3 regions of the Pseudomonas sp. KH_050 genome follow, and region 2 is predicted to be linked to each of the others. Evidence: riboswitches for the same ligand, from Rfam matches in the RefSeq annotation. Region 2 holds a riboswitch; each other region holds the start of a gene.
What was found. A riboswitch is a leader RNA that binds a small molecule or an ion and turns the genes downstream of it on or off. The one in region 2 is predicted to bind cobalamin.

Region 1 (4,784 bases), 1.0 Mb from region 2:
ACCGCCACGGCTGCATCAGGCCAACGCTGGGGGCTTGATGGGCGGCTTCGAGCAGGCGTCTGAGCAGTTCAGGTTCTACCGTGCCGCCGCTGAAATGACGCATGTCGCGGCGTTCGCCGATGACTCGGTAGACCGCCGCGCGTTCGTCCGCAGAAAATGCGTTGTCAGTCATGGCCTGACGGTCTCGACATCTGGCGCAAAAAGCGCGGCCACCGCCGAGGGATTGGAAGGAAAATAGAAGTGCACATAAGAGGCGGTCATCCGCCCCTCGCGATACACCGCTTCCGCCCCCCGCCCACCGTTGGGACTCAGGCCACGGGCAATCGGCTCAAGCGCCGTGCTGGTCAGCGAGTGGTGATAGGTGTGGCCGCGCAACGAACCTTCCGGCAGATCAACCGCCTGCAAGGCCAGCGCCGCCAGACGCTTTTGCATCACCGCGTCGCCCGCCAGCAATCCCGCCAGTTGGGCACGCTGGCCCTCGACATCGGTCAGCGAATCGAGCAGATACAACATGCCGCCACACTCGGCCAGCAACGGCTTGCCGGCCGCATGGTGGGCACGGATCGCGGCCAGCATCGTGGCGTTTCCCGCCAGCGCGACATGATGCAGCTCCGGATAGCCGCCCGGCAGGTACACGCTGTCAGCCTCGGGCAGTTCGCGGTCATGGATCGGCGAGAAGAACAACAACTCGGCGCCCATCGCCCGCAGCAGGTCGAGGCTTGCGCCATAGGTAAAGGCAAAGGCTTCATCGCGGGCCACGGCAATCCGTACACCGGCCAGCAACGGCTCGGCGACAACCACCTCAGGCGCGGCGAACCCGACCGCTGGCGGCAGCGCCACTTCGCAACTGCTGGCCAAGGCTTCGGCCGCCGCGTCGAGGCGCAGGTCCAGGTCATTCAATTCGCTGGCCTGCACCAGGCCCAGGTGCCGGCTCGGCAGTTCGATCCCGGTCTCCCGGGACAATGCGCCATACCAGCGCAGGCCTTCGGTCAGGCTGCCTTCGAGTAACTGCGCGTGGCGCAAGGTGCCGACACGGTTGGCCAGCACTCCGGCAAACGGCAGATCCGGCTGATAACGCGCCAGGCCCAGGGCCAGGGCACCGAACGTCTGGGCCATGGCTGTGCCGTCGATCACCGCCAGCACTGGCACGCCGAAGTGCCGCGCCAGGTCGGCGCTTGACGGCGTGCCGTCGAACAGGCCCATGACCCCCTCGATCAGGATCAGGTCTGCTTCGCCCGCCGCTTCCCACAGCAGTCGGCGGCTTTCCTGTTCGCCGACCATCCACATGTCCAGTTGATACACCGGCGCACCACTGGCGCGTTCGAGAATCATCGGGTCGAGAAAATCCGGACCGCACTTGAACACCCGAACCTTGCGTCCCTGATTGCGATGCAAGCGAGCCAGCGCGGCGGTGACGGTGGTCTTGCCCTGACCGGAAGCCGGTGCGGCGATCAATACCGCCGGGCAACGACGTACATCTCTCATACCTGGATACTCACAGCTCGATGCCTTTTTGCGCTTTGATGCCGGCCTGGAACGCGTGTTTGAGCACGCCCATTTCGGTGACGGTGTCGGCCAGGTCAATCATTTCGGGCTTGGCGCCGCGACCGGTGACCAGCACATGCTGCATCGGCGGGCGAGCCTGCAAGTCGCTGAGTACCTGGTCCAGGTCCAGATAACCATGCTTGAGGGCAATGTTCAGCTCATCGAGCACCACCAGGCCAATGGCCGGGTCACGCAACAATTCACGGGAGACGGCCCAGGCCGCTTCGGCCGCCGCGATGTCACGCTGGCGGTCCTGGGTTTCCCAGGTGAAGCCTTCGCCCATGACGTGAAAGCGTACCTGCTCGGGGAAACGTCGAAAGAACAGCTCTTCACCTGTGCTGTTGCGACCCTTGATGAACTGCACCACGCCGCATTGCATGCCGTGGCCCATGGCCCTGGCGAGCATGCCGAAGGCAGAACTGCTCTTGCCTTTGCCGTTGCCGGTCAGGACCAGCAGCAATCCGCACTCGTTGGGTGAGTTGGCGATGCGTTCGTCGATTACCGCTTTTTTACGCAGCATGCGCGCCAGATGGCGTTCGTCACGATCGGGGGAATCAGTCATGGGGCAGCTCTCCGTTGGGGCTGGATAACGGGGGGCAGGAATAGAAATAGACGGCATTAAGCCTGGCATCGCCCACCGTGATGCCGTTGGATGGATCAGGCCGGTCTCCGGGCTCATGAGTGGGTGTATATCCCGGACTGCGCGCCTTCCCGGGTCGACTCGCGACACAGTGGCACCAAGCACAGTCTTGACTCATTTACCGTTGCGGGGGCAGCGCCGGGATCGTTGCCCGCTCTGTAAAAGAACGCGCGCCCACCGGCTTCCCTGTTTCACTCTGTCGACCGGGGTCACAGAGCACCTGAAACAAGTCGCGAAGGTTAGAGGGTTGGGGGTGGAGCGTCAATTAAACCCGGGACGCGAAACCACGATTAGCTGCCGTCGATCATTAAATTGACGTCAATCTTGTGCCACACTGAAAGCAGTGATATCAAACAGCCACAACATTAATATTACAAGAACAAGGGTAAGTAACATGCAAGGCATGACCATCAGCAATCCGAAGCTGGAATTTTTGCGGCCGATGCTTGAGCGCTGGTTTGACTGTATCGATCGCTACAACCAGGTGCGCGGCGATAACGAAGCCCCCTACTGGTTCGACGAGCGAGCCAACATTGGATTGCTCTCGGCGGCCGCCTGGATGGCGCAAATGGTCACACTGGAACAGACCACGACAAAAAAACAGCAGGAAGACGGCGACCGCAACGGGCGCGCCGACCTCTACATCGCCAGCAAGGACGAACGGGCCTATCTCCAGGCGACTCAGCGCTGGCCACGGGTCAATAACCTCAATCTCGCTCAAGCGCTGGCCGAGGTCGTGGGCGATGCGCGCAAGATCAGCTATGCCAGCGACCTGAAGCTCGGCTGCCTGTTCGTCGCGCCACAAAAGGCCCAACAGAGTGCGACCCCGGAAGAACTCCAGGACATGCTCGACGACCTGCAAAAACAACCCGCCTGCGCAGTCGCCTGGTATTTCCCCTACGCCTACCGCAAGTTGCGCAATGAAGCAGGCCACTATCATCCCGGCATCGCCGTGTTGTTCAAAGAAGCTCGCAGCTGACAGGTTGAACCAACCAATAGCCACGCGTCTCTATGAATACATCAGTGCATTGGGGCGGCTTGCTTGTGGCGGATGATGTGGGGACCAAGGTTTGGCGGGCGCCGGCTAAATAGCCGAAGTTGGCAGGAGGACAAATTGTGGCGAGGGAGCTTGCTCCCGCTGGGTCGCGAAGCGGCCCTAAAATCTACAATCGCAGTTTTTCAGGTAGAACGCATCCGCAGATGTTACGACTGTTGCGCCCAAACGCGGACCGGCCGGCGGGAGCACGCTCCCTCGCCACAGGTACGATGTCGCTTCAAAAATTACCGCTTGCGACACAGCGTCAAACCATCGCCCAGCGGCAGCAGCGACAGATCGACCCGCGGGTCTTCCTTCAATGCGCGGTTCAGTGCCTGGATGGCGAGGGTGTCTTCGCTCTCGGGATTGACCTCAAGCACCCGCCCGCTCCACAGCGTGTTATCAAAAATCGCCAGCCCGCCACTTCGCAGCAGACGCAAGGCGCTTTCCAGATAGGCCGGATAGTTGGCCTTGTCAGCATCGATAAAGATCAGGTCGAAACTACCGCCCTGCCCTTGCTGCTCGATCTGCGCCAGGGTTTCCAGCGCCGGTGCCAGGCGCAAGTCAATCCGCTGCGCCATGCCCGCCTCCTGCCAGTAACGGCAAGCGGTGGCGTTGTAATCGCCAGGGATATCGCAACAGATCAGACTGCCGTCATCCGGCAAAGCGGCGGCCATGCACAAGGCGCTGTAACCGGTGAAGGTACCGACTTCCAGCAAGCGTCTGGCGCCGGTCAGCTTGACCAACAACGCGAGGAACTGACCCTGCTCGGGCGCCACTTGCCAGCGGGCCATGGGCAGCGCCTGGGTTTCCTCACGCAAACGGCGCAACAGCGGCGTTTCACGCAGGGAAACATCCAGCAGGTAGCTGTAGAGGGAGTCGTCGAGATTGAGGGTGCGAGCGGTCATGACAACCTCTGCAAAGGTGCAACCTAAGGGTTACGCGCCAGACGCTCCGGCTGCAACACCCGCTTGGCGCTGAGATAGGCTTTCTGCCAATAGGCTTTGGACAGGGTATCGAGTTTCACTGTTCCGCCGGTGGCAGGCGCATGAACAAATCGGCCTTCGCCGACATAGATCCCGGCATGACTGACTTGCGAGCCGCCATTGGTGGCGAAAAATATCAGGTCGCCAGTCTGCAGTGCATTCTGCTCGACATTCTGCGCACGCATGCCGATCATTTCGCGAGTCGTACGCGGCAGAGTGATTCCAGCATCACGATAAACGTAACCGATCAGACCACTGCAATCGAAACCCGAATCCGGCGTATTGCCGCCCCAGCGATAAGGTGTGCCGACCAGGCCCAAGGCTTGGAACAGCACATCTTCAGCCACTGGCGAGAATGCCTGGGAGGGTGCGAACACAGGTGACCGAACCACCGGCGCGGGTGGCGGAGTACGGCTGGCGCAAGCACTGAGCAGTGCCGCGAAAACGAGAAGCGCAAGGCGGGCCGACGTCAACATATGCAGAACAGTCCTGATCTGGATGCGGCTTTCTCTGCCGTGAGGCTGAAAAGAAAACCGCCTACGCAGAACGCAGGCGGTTTGCCATCAACAATAGATCA
Region 2 (4,784 bases):
ACAGGCTCGGATCACCGGAATGCACCCGGGCCACGTCCTGGCCTTTGCCATGGGCGTTTTTCATCAGTTCGACGATCTGTTCCAGGTGCAGCTCGGCGCTGTTGACCACCTGTTCGGCCTGGTGACCTTCCAGCACGGCCGCGGGCACCAGCGAGCCGGCATAGATAATCACCGGGCAGCTGCGAATCAGCCGCTGGCCTTTGACGGTGATCAGTTCCGGGTCGCCGGGACCTGCGCCGATAAAGTAGACGGTCATGCCGGTCTCCTGTGCAAAGTCGTGTCGGCAATGCTTCAGATGAAGATTGCTCATGATCAAGGGCGGGGATTATCGGGATTTTAAGCCGAAGAGGCTAATGCAAGGGTCGCCTGGCCATATTTTTGTCGCAGGATCAGCAGCCTGGCCGGGGTTTGCGCCAGTTGTTCGACCAGTGCCAGGGCCGCGCTTTCGGCCACGCCATAGCAGCCGGTGCGCTCAAAGGCGATCTGCGAGTGATGGCTGAGGTCTGGCTCATGAATGGCGAGCTGCGTGCTGTTGAACAGCGTCAGCGGCAGCGCCAGTTGTTCCGCCAGTTCGAGCAGGCCCGGCTCATCGCGTTTCAGATCGATACTGGCCAGGGCCCGGATCGTTCGAAGCTCGATGTGATGGGCCTGCAACGCCTGGTCGAGCAGCGCCCGCAGCGTGCTGGCAGGGCAGCCACGCTGGCAGCCCAGTCCGACCACCAGGGTCGGTGCTGTGCTGGTCTCGGTCATGAGCGTTACTGACCTGCGCTGTTGCGCCGAAACAACCAGGCGCTGATCAGGCCCAGGGCCAGCCAGAACGCCGCGTTGGTCAGTTGCGAGGCGATTTTGAATTGGGCTTCGAGCGCTTCGGGTGCGAGCATCGAATGCACCTGCGGCTGTGGTGCGCCAATGATGTGTGGTACCGCCAGAGTTGCCACGCCGAGAACCTTCAGCGCCCAATGCTTGCCGAACACGATCAGCGCGATGCCGACGGCGGTGGACGCCGCGGTCCCGATCCACCAGATCTGCCGTTGCGCCAGGTCGGCTGCGGCAGTGCCAGGCAGCTCGGGCGGCAGGCCCAGGGTCGGCGCCAGGCAGAAGGTCGCGTAACCGGCCAGGCCCCAGAGCAAGCCCTGAGAGGTACGGCTCGGGCTGCGCAAGGTATAGAGGCCGGCGAGCATCAGGGCGAAACCGACGGCTACCACCAGATTGCCACCGGTGGTCGACAGCACGCGCTGCCAGCCGTCTTCCGGCGCCCAGGCTTCGGCGTCGTGGGTATGAGCGGCAACAGCGCCTTCAGTATGTTCATGTACTTCGGCCGCTGGGGCATTTTCGTAGGTTTCCGCCTGGAGAATCAGCGGCGCAACCCAGAAACTTTGCAGCAGGGTCAGCAACAGGGCCGCGAGCAGCCCGGTGAAACCTGCGGTTTGCGCAATACGCTTGATCATGTCGGCAGGTCTCAATGGCACGGAAAGGCGGAGCTGTGACGGGTATCGTGGGCGGCATTGTGCACGGCTTCAATGTGCGAGAAACCGGCGAAGTACACCAGGCACGCGCCGAAAATCGATGCACCGATAGCGGCAACCAAGCGTTGGCTCAGGGTGGATGTGGTGCTGGCGGTGCCTGCGTGGCGAGTGCTGCTGATAATCGACATGGCGCTTCCCTCTGGTGTGTCAGCGGGTGAATCGAGCGCGTGAAAACCCCGCGAGACAGGCACGCAGAGGTCCGAACAGCGCCCGCCCACCGCGGGTTTTTGATCTATGTATTGCGGGCCGGTCTCCGGACTCGCGAGGGGCAGGGCTGGCGCCCGAACCTGCAAGAATCACCTTCCCATGCCGAACTGCTGGCACAGTGGATCTGATTCTTCGCTCGCTTACCGTTGCGGGGGCAGCACCGGACTGATCAAGGCTTGAGTAAAGCACATGACTCACCGGTTTCCCGTTTCACCCTGTGAAGGGCACCCGTAACAAGGCGTGTAGGAGAGCATGGGCGGGGGATGGGCGTCAATTGGCAAGGGTTCTCACTTGAAGATTGTGCAGGGGATCCCAATCACCGATGAACATTGACCCGCCCCGATGCGATGCGTAGCCTTGCGCTTTCGAGGTTCTTCGGCATTCGAGCCGAAGCTAAGAAGGGAACGCGGTCAATGCCGCGGCTGCCCCCGCAACTGTGAACGGTGAGGTTTTCTGCCACGCCACTGCGCCAGCTGTCTGTAGGCGCGGGAAGGCGCAGAACTCGCCAGTCGAACGACTGGCACACCGTCAGCCAGGAGACCTGCCTCGTACCCGATTCTCACTACAACCGGGCGGGGTGATCCGGTGGCGAAATCTTCTGCGCTTGCGCGCGCGGTCAAGTCGTCCCGTATGCCCGCCACCTTGCCAAAGGGCATCCGATGAAAACACTGGCCAAACTTCCCGTCACCATCGTTACCGGCTTCCTCGGCTCGGGTAAAACCACCTTGCTGCGGCACATGCTCGATAATGCTCAGGGTCGGCGCATCGCGGTCATCGTCAATGAATTCGGCGAGCTGGGCATCGACGGCGAGATCCTCAAGCAATGTTCCATCGGTTGCACCGAAGAAGAAGCCAGCGGCCGGGTCTATGAACTGGCCAACGGTTGCCTGTGCTGCACGGTCCAGGAAGAGTTCTTCCCGGTGATGCGCGAGCTGGTTGCCCGCCGCGCGGACCTGGACCACATCCTCATTGAAACTTCCGGCCTGGCCCTGCCCAAACCACTGGTGCAGGCCTTCCAGTGGCCGGAAATCCGCAGCGCCTGCACCGTCGATGCGGTGATTACCGTGGTCGACAGCCCGGCCGTGGCCGCCGGCACCTTCGCCGCGTTCCCGGATCAAGTCGATGCCCAGCGCAAGCTCGATCCGAACCTGGACCACGAGTCGCCACTGCACGAGCTGTTTGCTGACCAACTGGCCAGCGCCGACCTGGTGATCCTCAACAAGGCTGACTTGATCAGCCCTGAAGACCTGGCCCGTGTGCGCCTGGAAGTCGCCGAAGAACTGCCGCCGGCGGTAAAAGTCATCGAAGCCAGCAGCGGTCGTGTGCCACTGGACGTGTTGATCGGCCTGGGGGCCGGTTCTGAAGAACACATCGACAGTCGTCACAGCCACCATGACCATCACCACGAGGGTGATGACCACGCTGATCACGACCATGACGCCTTCGATTCCATCTCCATCGAACTGCCGCAAGCCGACGAAAGCCTGCTGCTGGACGCCCTGACGCAACTGGTGGTCGAGCACGGGATCCTGCGGGTCAAAGGTTTCGCCGCGGTGCCGAACAAGCCGATGCGCTTGCTGATCCAGGGCGTGGGTACCCGTTTCGACAAACACTTTGACCGCGCCTGGCGCGCCGAAGAATCGCGTGCGACCCAGCTGGTGCTGATTGGCCAGCAGCTGGACGCGGCGTTGATCGAAGCGCAATTGCGCGCCGCGCTCAGCGTCTGATCCATGCATCTGCTCAGGACCCAACCCGGCGGTTTCGTCTCGGATGACAACATTGCCGACCTTGGCCAAACCCCCGCCGAGCTGGTGATCCTGTGCAGCGGCGATTCCAGCCTGGCGCTGCTCGCCGAAGCTGCGCAGCAGTTGCCGGAGGACTATCCGAGCCTGCGCCTGGCCAACCCGATGCAGGTGCAGAACCACGCCTCGGTCGACGTGTATGTCGATGAAGTACTGCGCCACGCGAAAATTATCCTGATCTCGCTGCATGGCGGGATCGGCTATTGGCGATACGGCGTGGAGCGGCTGGTGCAACTGGCCGGGCAGGGCGTACAGCTGATTCTGGTGCCGGGCGATGATCGCCCCGACCCTGAGTTGAGCGACCTGAGCACGGTGGCCGTCGAAGATCGTGATCGACTGTGGCACTACTTGCGCCAGGGCGGCATGGGCAATGCGCTGGACCTGTATCGCTGCCTCGCCAGTCGCTGGCTGGGTCGCGAGTACCCATGGGCTGAACCACAAATCCTGCCGCGCACGGCGATATACCATCCGTACAAAAGCCCCGCCGTACTCAGCGACTGGCAGGCTGATTGGCACGCCGATCGGCCGGTGGCGGCGGTGTTGTTCTATCGCTCGCACCTGCAAGCGGCGAACACCGCGTTCATCGATGTCTTTTGCCAGCGTTTGCAGGCGGCAGGGCTTAACCCGTTGCCGATTGCCCTGGCCAGTCTGAAAGAACCCGGCTGCCTGACGGTCGTCGAGGACTTGCTGGATGAAGTCTCAGCCTCGGTGATTCTGAACACTACCGGTTTTGCCCAGTCCAGCCCTGAGGCACCGCACCTGCGACCGTTCCGGCGCAATATTCCGGTGATCCAGGCGATCTGCGCCCAGGACAACGAACCTGGTTGGCGCGCCAGCGAGCAGGGCCTTGGGCCGCGAGATCTGGCGATGCATATCGCCTTGCCGGAACTCGACGGGCGGATCATCAGTCGGCCCATCAGCTTCAAGGACCTGGCCTGGCGCAGTGAGCGCAGTCAGTCGGATGTGGTCTGCTACCGGGCGCAGCCGGAACGTATGGATTTCGTCGCCGAGCTGGCGCGGCGCTGGATCGAGCTGGCGCGGGTGCCCAATGGCGAGAAACGTATCGCATTGATCCTCGCCAACTACCCGACCCGCGATGGTCGGATCGGCAATGGTGTCGGGCTCGACACCCCGGCTGCCGCACTGAATATCCTGCGGGCACTGCATGCCGAAGGCTACCCGTTGCCGGCGGATCTGCCGGACAGCGGCACGGCGCTGATTGAGCAATTGCTCGGTGGCGTCAGCAACG
Region 3 (4,784 bases), 1.3 Mb from region 2:
ATCACCCCGACAGGGATCACCTGGCCTTTGATCAGCGTGCGGGAAAGAACGTCGGCGGCGATCAGAAACAGTGCCCCGCCCAGCGCGCTGGCTGGCAGCAGGTGAGCATGCCGGGTGCCCAGCAGCAGCCGTGCGGCATGGGGAATGACCAGCCCGACGAAACCGATGGAACCGACAATCGAGACCATCACCGCCGTCACCAGCGCCGCGCAGCTGATCAGCAAAAACTGCACCCTGCGTACCGGGATGCCGAGCGAGGCCGCAGAGTCGGCGCCAAAGGTGAAGGCATCCAGCGCCCGCCGGTGCCACAGGCAAACCGCAAGACCGGCCAATGCGATCGGGACGGCCAGCCACACCGATGGCCAGCGCACACCGCTGAGGTTGCCCAGCAGCCAGAACATGATCCCGCGAGCCTGTTCGGAACTGGCCGACCGGGTGATCAGAAAGGCCGTGAGCGCATTGAACAGCTGCGAACCGGCGATCCCCGCCAGGATGATCTGCCCGGTGCCGCGGGATGACCCGCTGGCACGGGCCAGCAGGATCACCAGGGCGAAGGCTGCAATGGCCCCGGCAAAGGCTCCGGCCGACAGCGAAATCGCACCGGCCCCCACGCCCAGCAATGCCACCAGTACCGCGCCCGTCGACGCTCCTGCGCTAATACCGAGCAGATAAGGATCGGCCAATGGGTTGCGCAGCAGCGACTGCAGGATCACCCCGCAGGTGGCCAGGCCCGCGCCGCAGGCCGCCGCGACCAGCGCACGGGTCAGGCGATAATTCCATACGATGCCTTCGTCGATCGGGTCGAGCACATGGCCGGCGGCCCATAGTTTGTTGGCAAGCACTTGCAGCACCACGCCTGGCTCGATCGGTGTTTCTCCGATGGCCACGCCTGCGACCACGGCAAGCAACAGCGTCAGGAATGCCAGCAGCGTGCGAATCAGACTCCCCGTCATTTCGGCAGATCGTAGCCATTGATGGCCGTCGCCAGCGTCTCAAGGCCGTCGAACATCCGCAGGCTGGCCTGCATGGCAAGCGCGTCGAGGATGACGATGCGATTGTTTTTGACTGCGTCCATGTTCCGCGTCACCGGGTCGTTTCGCAGAAACTCCAGCTTCTTCTGGTAATCGTCAGCCGGGAAGCGACGGCGATCCATGCGCGCGATGACCAGGAAGGTCGGGTTGGCCTTGGCGATGGTTTCCCAGCCTAGGGTCGGCCATTCCTCATCGGACTCCACCACGTTGCGCACGCCCAGGGTGTCGAGCATGAAATCGGGGACGCCCTTGCGACCGGCGACATAAGGGTCGATATCCAGCTCGGCACTGGAGAACCAGAACAGCGCGCTGGTGTGCTTCAGATCCTTGTCCCGCAGGGTGGCACTGGACTTCGCCAGGCTTGCCTTGAGTTCTGCGTTCAGCCGCTGGCCACTGTCCTGGACATCGAAGATCTCGGCCAATTGGCTGATGCTCTTGTAGAGGCTGTCGATGCGGAACGGCTCCAGGCGTGTGCCATCGGCGCCGACCAGGTTGTCCTTGGCTTCGCAGTCGGAGGGCATCAGGTAAGTCGGGATCTTCAGCTCGTGAAACTGCTCGCGAGTACCCACCACGCCTTGCGGGCCAACCATCCATTCCAGTTCCACCGCCACCAGCTCCGGACGTTTACCGATCACCGCCTCGAAACTCGGATCGTTATCGGCCAGGCGTTCGATCGTGTCGTTCTGAGCCTGGTACTTTGCCAGGACATCGTTGAACCACAACGAGGTGCCGACCATTTTGTCGCCCAGCCCCAGGGCATAGAGCATTTCGGTGCCGGCCTGGCCGATGGTCACGGCACGGCCTGGTGCGTGCTGGAAGGTCAGCACGCTGCCGCAGTTCTCTACCGCCAGGGGATAGTGGGTCGGGGCCGCATCGGCGAGGGCGCAAAGACTCAAGCCGGTGATGAGGGTGGCAAAGCGGGGCAGCATGACGCAATCTCCATTTGAAACGTACACGGAGCAGAGGTGCACAGTCTGGAAACACATCAGCGAACGCTGCCGCAACAGCAGTGCAAGGCCGGTCATCTGAGTGACGCACGCGGCAAGGATGTACTTCCCGGACACCCCGCCGGTTAGTGATTTGCTTGGCCGGCAGGTCTCCTGACTGATGCGTCGGCGCCTGGCTCCAGCCTTCCCGGGAGTGATCCCAGTGGCAGTTCAGGAGCAGGCTCAGCACCTACAGTTGCGGGGGCAGTTCCGTTTGATGCTGTGTCAGCATCACGGATTCCCTATTAATCCCATGTGGAAACCGGCGGCGGCATGGTAGTCGATCCTGCCGCCCAGGGGGAGCCTGCGGGCGCTTCAGAAGTATTTGAGCCAGGCGATATCGCGACGACGGGCTTTCAGCGCTGCGAACCAGCGCACCGGCGAGTAAAGCGCGCAGGCCAGCAGCACCGCAGTCAGCCACACCGCCCCTATGCCATCGAAGCCGAAGTAGCTGCCCTGGTTTAAACCGAACAGTGCCGCGCCCACCAGATACAGCACTTTCAGTAGGTACAGGTGCAGGAGGTAGAAGAACATTGGCGCCGCCCCCAATACCGCCAGCCTGCTGATCCATTTGCGTTGCCGGGCGCGTTCGAAGCCGAGCAGCAGCAACAGGCCCAGGCCCAGGGTCAATGCGAGGAAGAGCAGCGAAGGCGGGTACTTGGTGATATTGAAGAAACTCATCAGGGTTTGTGCGGTGCTGTCATACGTCATCCAATGCGCTTCCCCATAACCATTGACCAGGCGCAGCGTAACGAAGCCGATCAACGCGCCGGCACCCGCCAGTAGCAGATAGCGCTGACGCACGGCGGCGGATGCAGAACGAGCGAACCAAGGGCCGATGCAATAGCCCAGGGAAATCACACCGATCCACGGCAGCACTGGATAGGAGGTGCGCAGACGCAGGTTGCCGGCGAACTCGATCCAGCCGCGATCATGCAGAATGGCCCATGGCACGTGCATCGCCGAACCTGCCGGGAAGTGCAGCGTGTCGAGCAGGTTATGCCCGGCAACGATCACCACGCCCAGCACCAACAGCATCGACCGTGGCAGCCAAACCAGTAAGGCGAGGGCGATCATGCTCACGCCAATGGCCCAGATCACCTGCAGGTAAATCACGCTGGGCGGGAACTGGAAGGTCCAGGCGAAGTTGACCAGGGTGAATTCCAGCACCACCAGGAACAGACCGCGCTTGAACAGGAACGTCGAGACCTCGCGCTTGCCCTGGTGCTTTTCGCCATACAGGTAAGCGGACAGTCCGGTGAGCAGCACGAACACCGGGGCGCACAGGTGGGCGAGGGTTCGGCTGATAAACAGCGCAGGTTCGGTGGTGTCGATGCTCATCGGATCGGCCACTTGCCGGTGCAGAAAGAACGTCTCGCGGACGTGATCCAGAAGCATGAAGACAATCACCAAGCCCCTGAGGGCATCGATGGACAGTAGGCGTTGGTGAGAGGTCGTTGTGGCGCAGGCGAAGGCATGGGTAGCGTTGGTCATTGAGGGATCGCAAGCAAGGAATGTTCAGCTCTGGAGGTTACAACCGACAGATGCAGATAGATATGGTTATCTTATAACATATCTATTGGTTCCGTGTGGGCCGAAGCACAAGAAACAGGCATGGCGTTCGGCATGTCGGCGGATGAGACAGAGTGGGGCAGATGACTTGTCGTCAGCTGTTGTTGTTTTGATGCCTGTTCGCGCTGAGAAATGGACGACGCTTCACATCGAGGAAAAGCGCCGTCATCTGTTGTCATTGTCCAGAGCAAACAGCTCCAGTAGCTGGTGCGTAATTGCGTTACATGTGACCACCCGTTTCATTTTCAGTGACCATCGTTTGTATCCAGCTGGGCCAACGTACGCCGAAGAGACGACCGGCAGGCCATCAGCGGCTCTTGGCGGTATCGGTGCTTCCTCTTGCGCATCAAATTGTGGGCTAGCCTCCGCACCATCAAGCCCCCGAGCCTTCGCAATCGCGGACTATTTGTCTGCCTTTCTCCCAGTCCGGCCATCTTCTTGGGCCTGGCGAGCGCTGCGGCGCAGATCTTGTGGCGTCCGCCCAATGACTCGCACGAAGCAGCGCAGCATGTGATCGGCATCGCCGAATCCGAAGCCCCTGGCGATCCCCTCGAAAGTTTGATGCCCGTCCTCAACCAGCGGCCTTGCTGCCTCGATGCGAAGGCGCTCGATAGCTTTCGCCGGCGTCACCCCCATGGATGCCGCGAACACGCGGCCAAACTGGCGTACGCTCATATGCGCGACTTCTGCCAAGCGTTCAACTGACAGATCATCACGCAGATGATCGCGCGCATAGCTCAGCACCGTGCGGATGCGATCTGAGCCAGGGTCGAAATCCAGCAGCGAAGAGAACTGATTCTGACCACCTGGCCGCCGATAGTAGACAACCAGCATGCGTGCGACGGAGCGCGCTACCTCCTTGCCCAGGTCCTGTTCGATCATGGCCAGGGCCATGTCGATGCCGGCCGACATGCCTGCGGACGTCCAGACATCCCCATCCTCGGTCCAGATTCGATCTCCGTCCACGCGCAGCGACGGATAGCGAGCTTGCAATTGCGGCGCGTAGTTCCAATGCGTGGTCGCGACACGACCGTCGAGCAGGCCGCTCTCGGCTAACACGAAAGCGCCGGTACAGACGCTGGCAGTGCGGCGCGAGCGCAAGGACATCTGCCGGATCGCAGCCGCCATCGGCACTGTCCAGTCGCCGACCGGAACGGCTGGCGCGCCGACGATGATGAGCGTGTCGAGGCGGTCG

Region 1: it holds a riboswitch for cobalamin, as region 2 does, so the genes downstream of both, cobO (cob(I)yrinic acid a,c-diamide adenosyltransferase) here and cobW (cobalamin biosynthesis protein CobW) in region 2, are expected to answer to the same signal.
Region 3: it holds a riboswitch for cobalamin, as region 2 does, so the genes downstream of both, AC3IUA_RS18175 (ABC transporter substrate-binding protein) here and cobW (cobalamin biosynthesis protein CobW) in region 2, are expected to answer to the same signal.

The regions. Positions count from the first base shown of each region.
Region 1 covers NZ_CM174478.1:1,631,754-1,636,537, reverse strand. Annotated here, with positions in the region: gene bluB (5,6-dimethylbenzimidazole synthase) at 1-172, opposite strand, end outside; gene AC3IUA_RS07525 (cobyrinic acid a,c-diamide synthase CobB) at 169-1,485, opposite strand; gene cobO (cob(I)yrinic acid a,c-diamide adenosyltransferase) at 1,496-2,107, opposite strand; cobalamin riboswitch at 2,189-2,424, opposite strand; gene AC3IUA_RS07515 (hypothetical protein) at 2,580-3,164, shown strand; gene AC3IUA_RS07510 (class I SAM-dependent methyltransferase) at 3,467-4,129, opposite strand; gene AC3IUA_RS07505 (C40 family peptidase) at 4,153-4,683, opposite strand.
Region 2 covers NZ_CM174478.1:2,658,780-2,663,563, forward strand. Annotated here, with positions in the region: gene cobM (precorrin-4 C(11)-methyltransferase) at 1-256, opposite strand, end outside; gene AC3IUA_RS12240 (cobalamin biosynthesis protein) at 337-750, opposite strand; gene AC3IUA_RS12245 (CbtA family protein) at 756-1,448, opposite strand; gene AC3IUA_RS12250 (CbtB domain-containing protein) at 1,460-1,654, opposite strand; cobalamin riboswitch at 1,754-1,980, opposite strand; cobalamin riboswitch at 2,085-2,296, shown strand; gene cobW (cobalamin biosynthesis protein CobW) at 2,393-3,460, shown strand; gene cobN (cobaltochelatase subunit CobN) at 3,464-4,784, shown strand, end outside.
Region 3 covers NZ_CM174478.1:4,004,598-4,009,381, reverse strand. Annotated here, with positions in the region: gene AC3IUA_RS18180 (FecCD family ABC transporter permease) at 1-953, opposite strand, end outside; gene AC3IUA_RS18175 (ABC transporter substrate-binding protein) at 950-1,960, opposite strand; cobalamin riboswitch at 2,105-2,299, opposite strand; gene AC3IUA_RS18170 (acetyltransferase domain-containing protein) at 2,333-3,511, opposite strand; gene AC3IUA_RS18165 (GlxA family transcriptional regulator) at 3,992-4,784, opposite strand, start outside.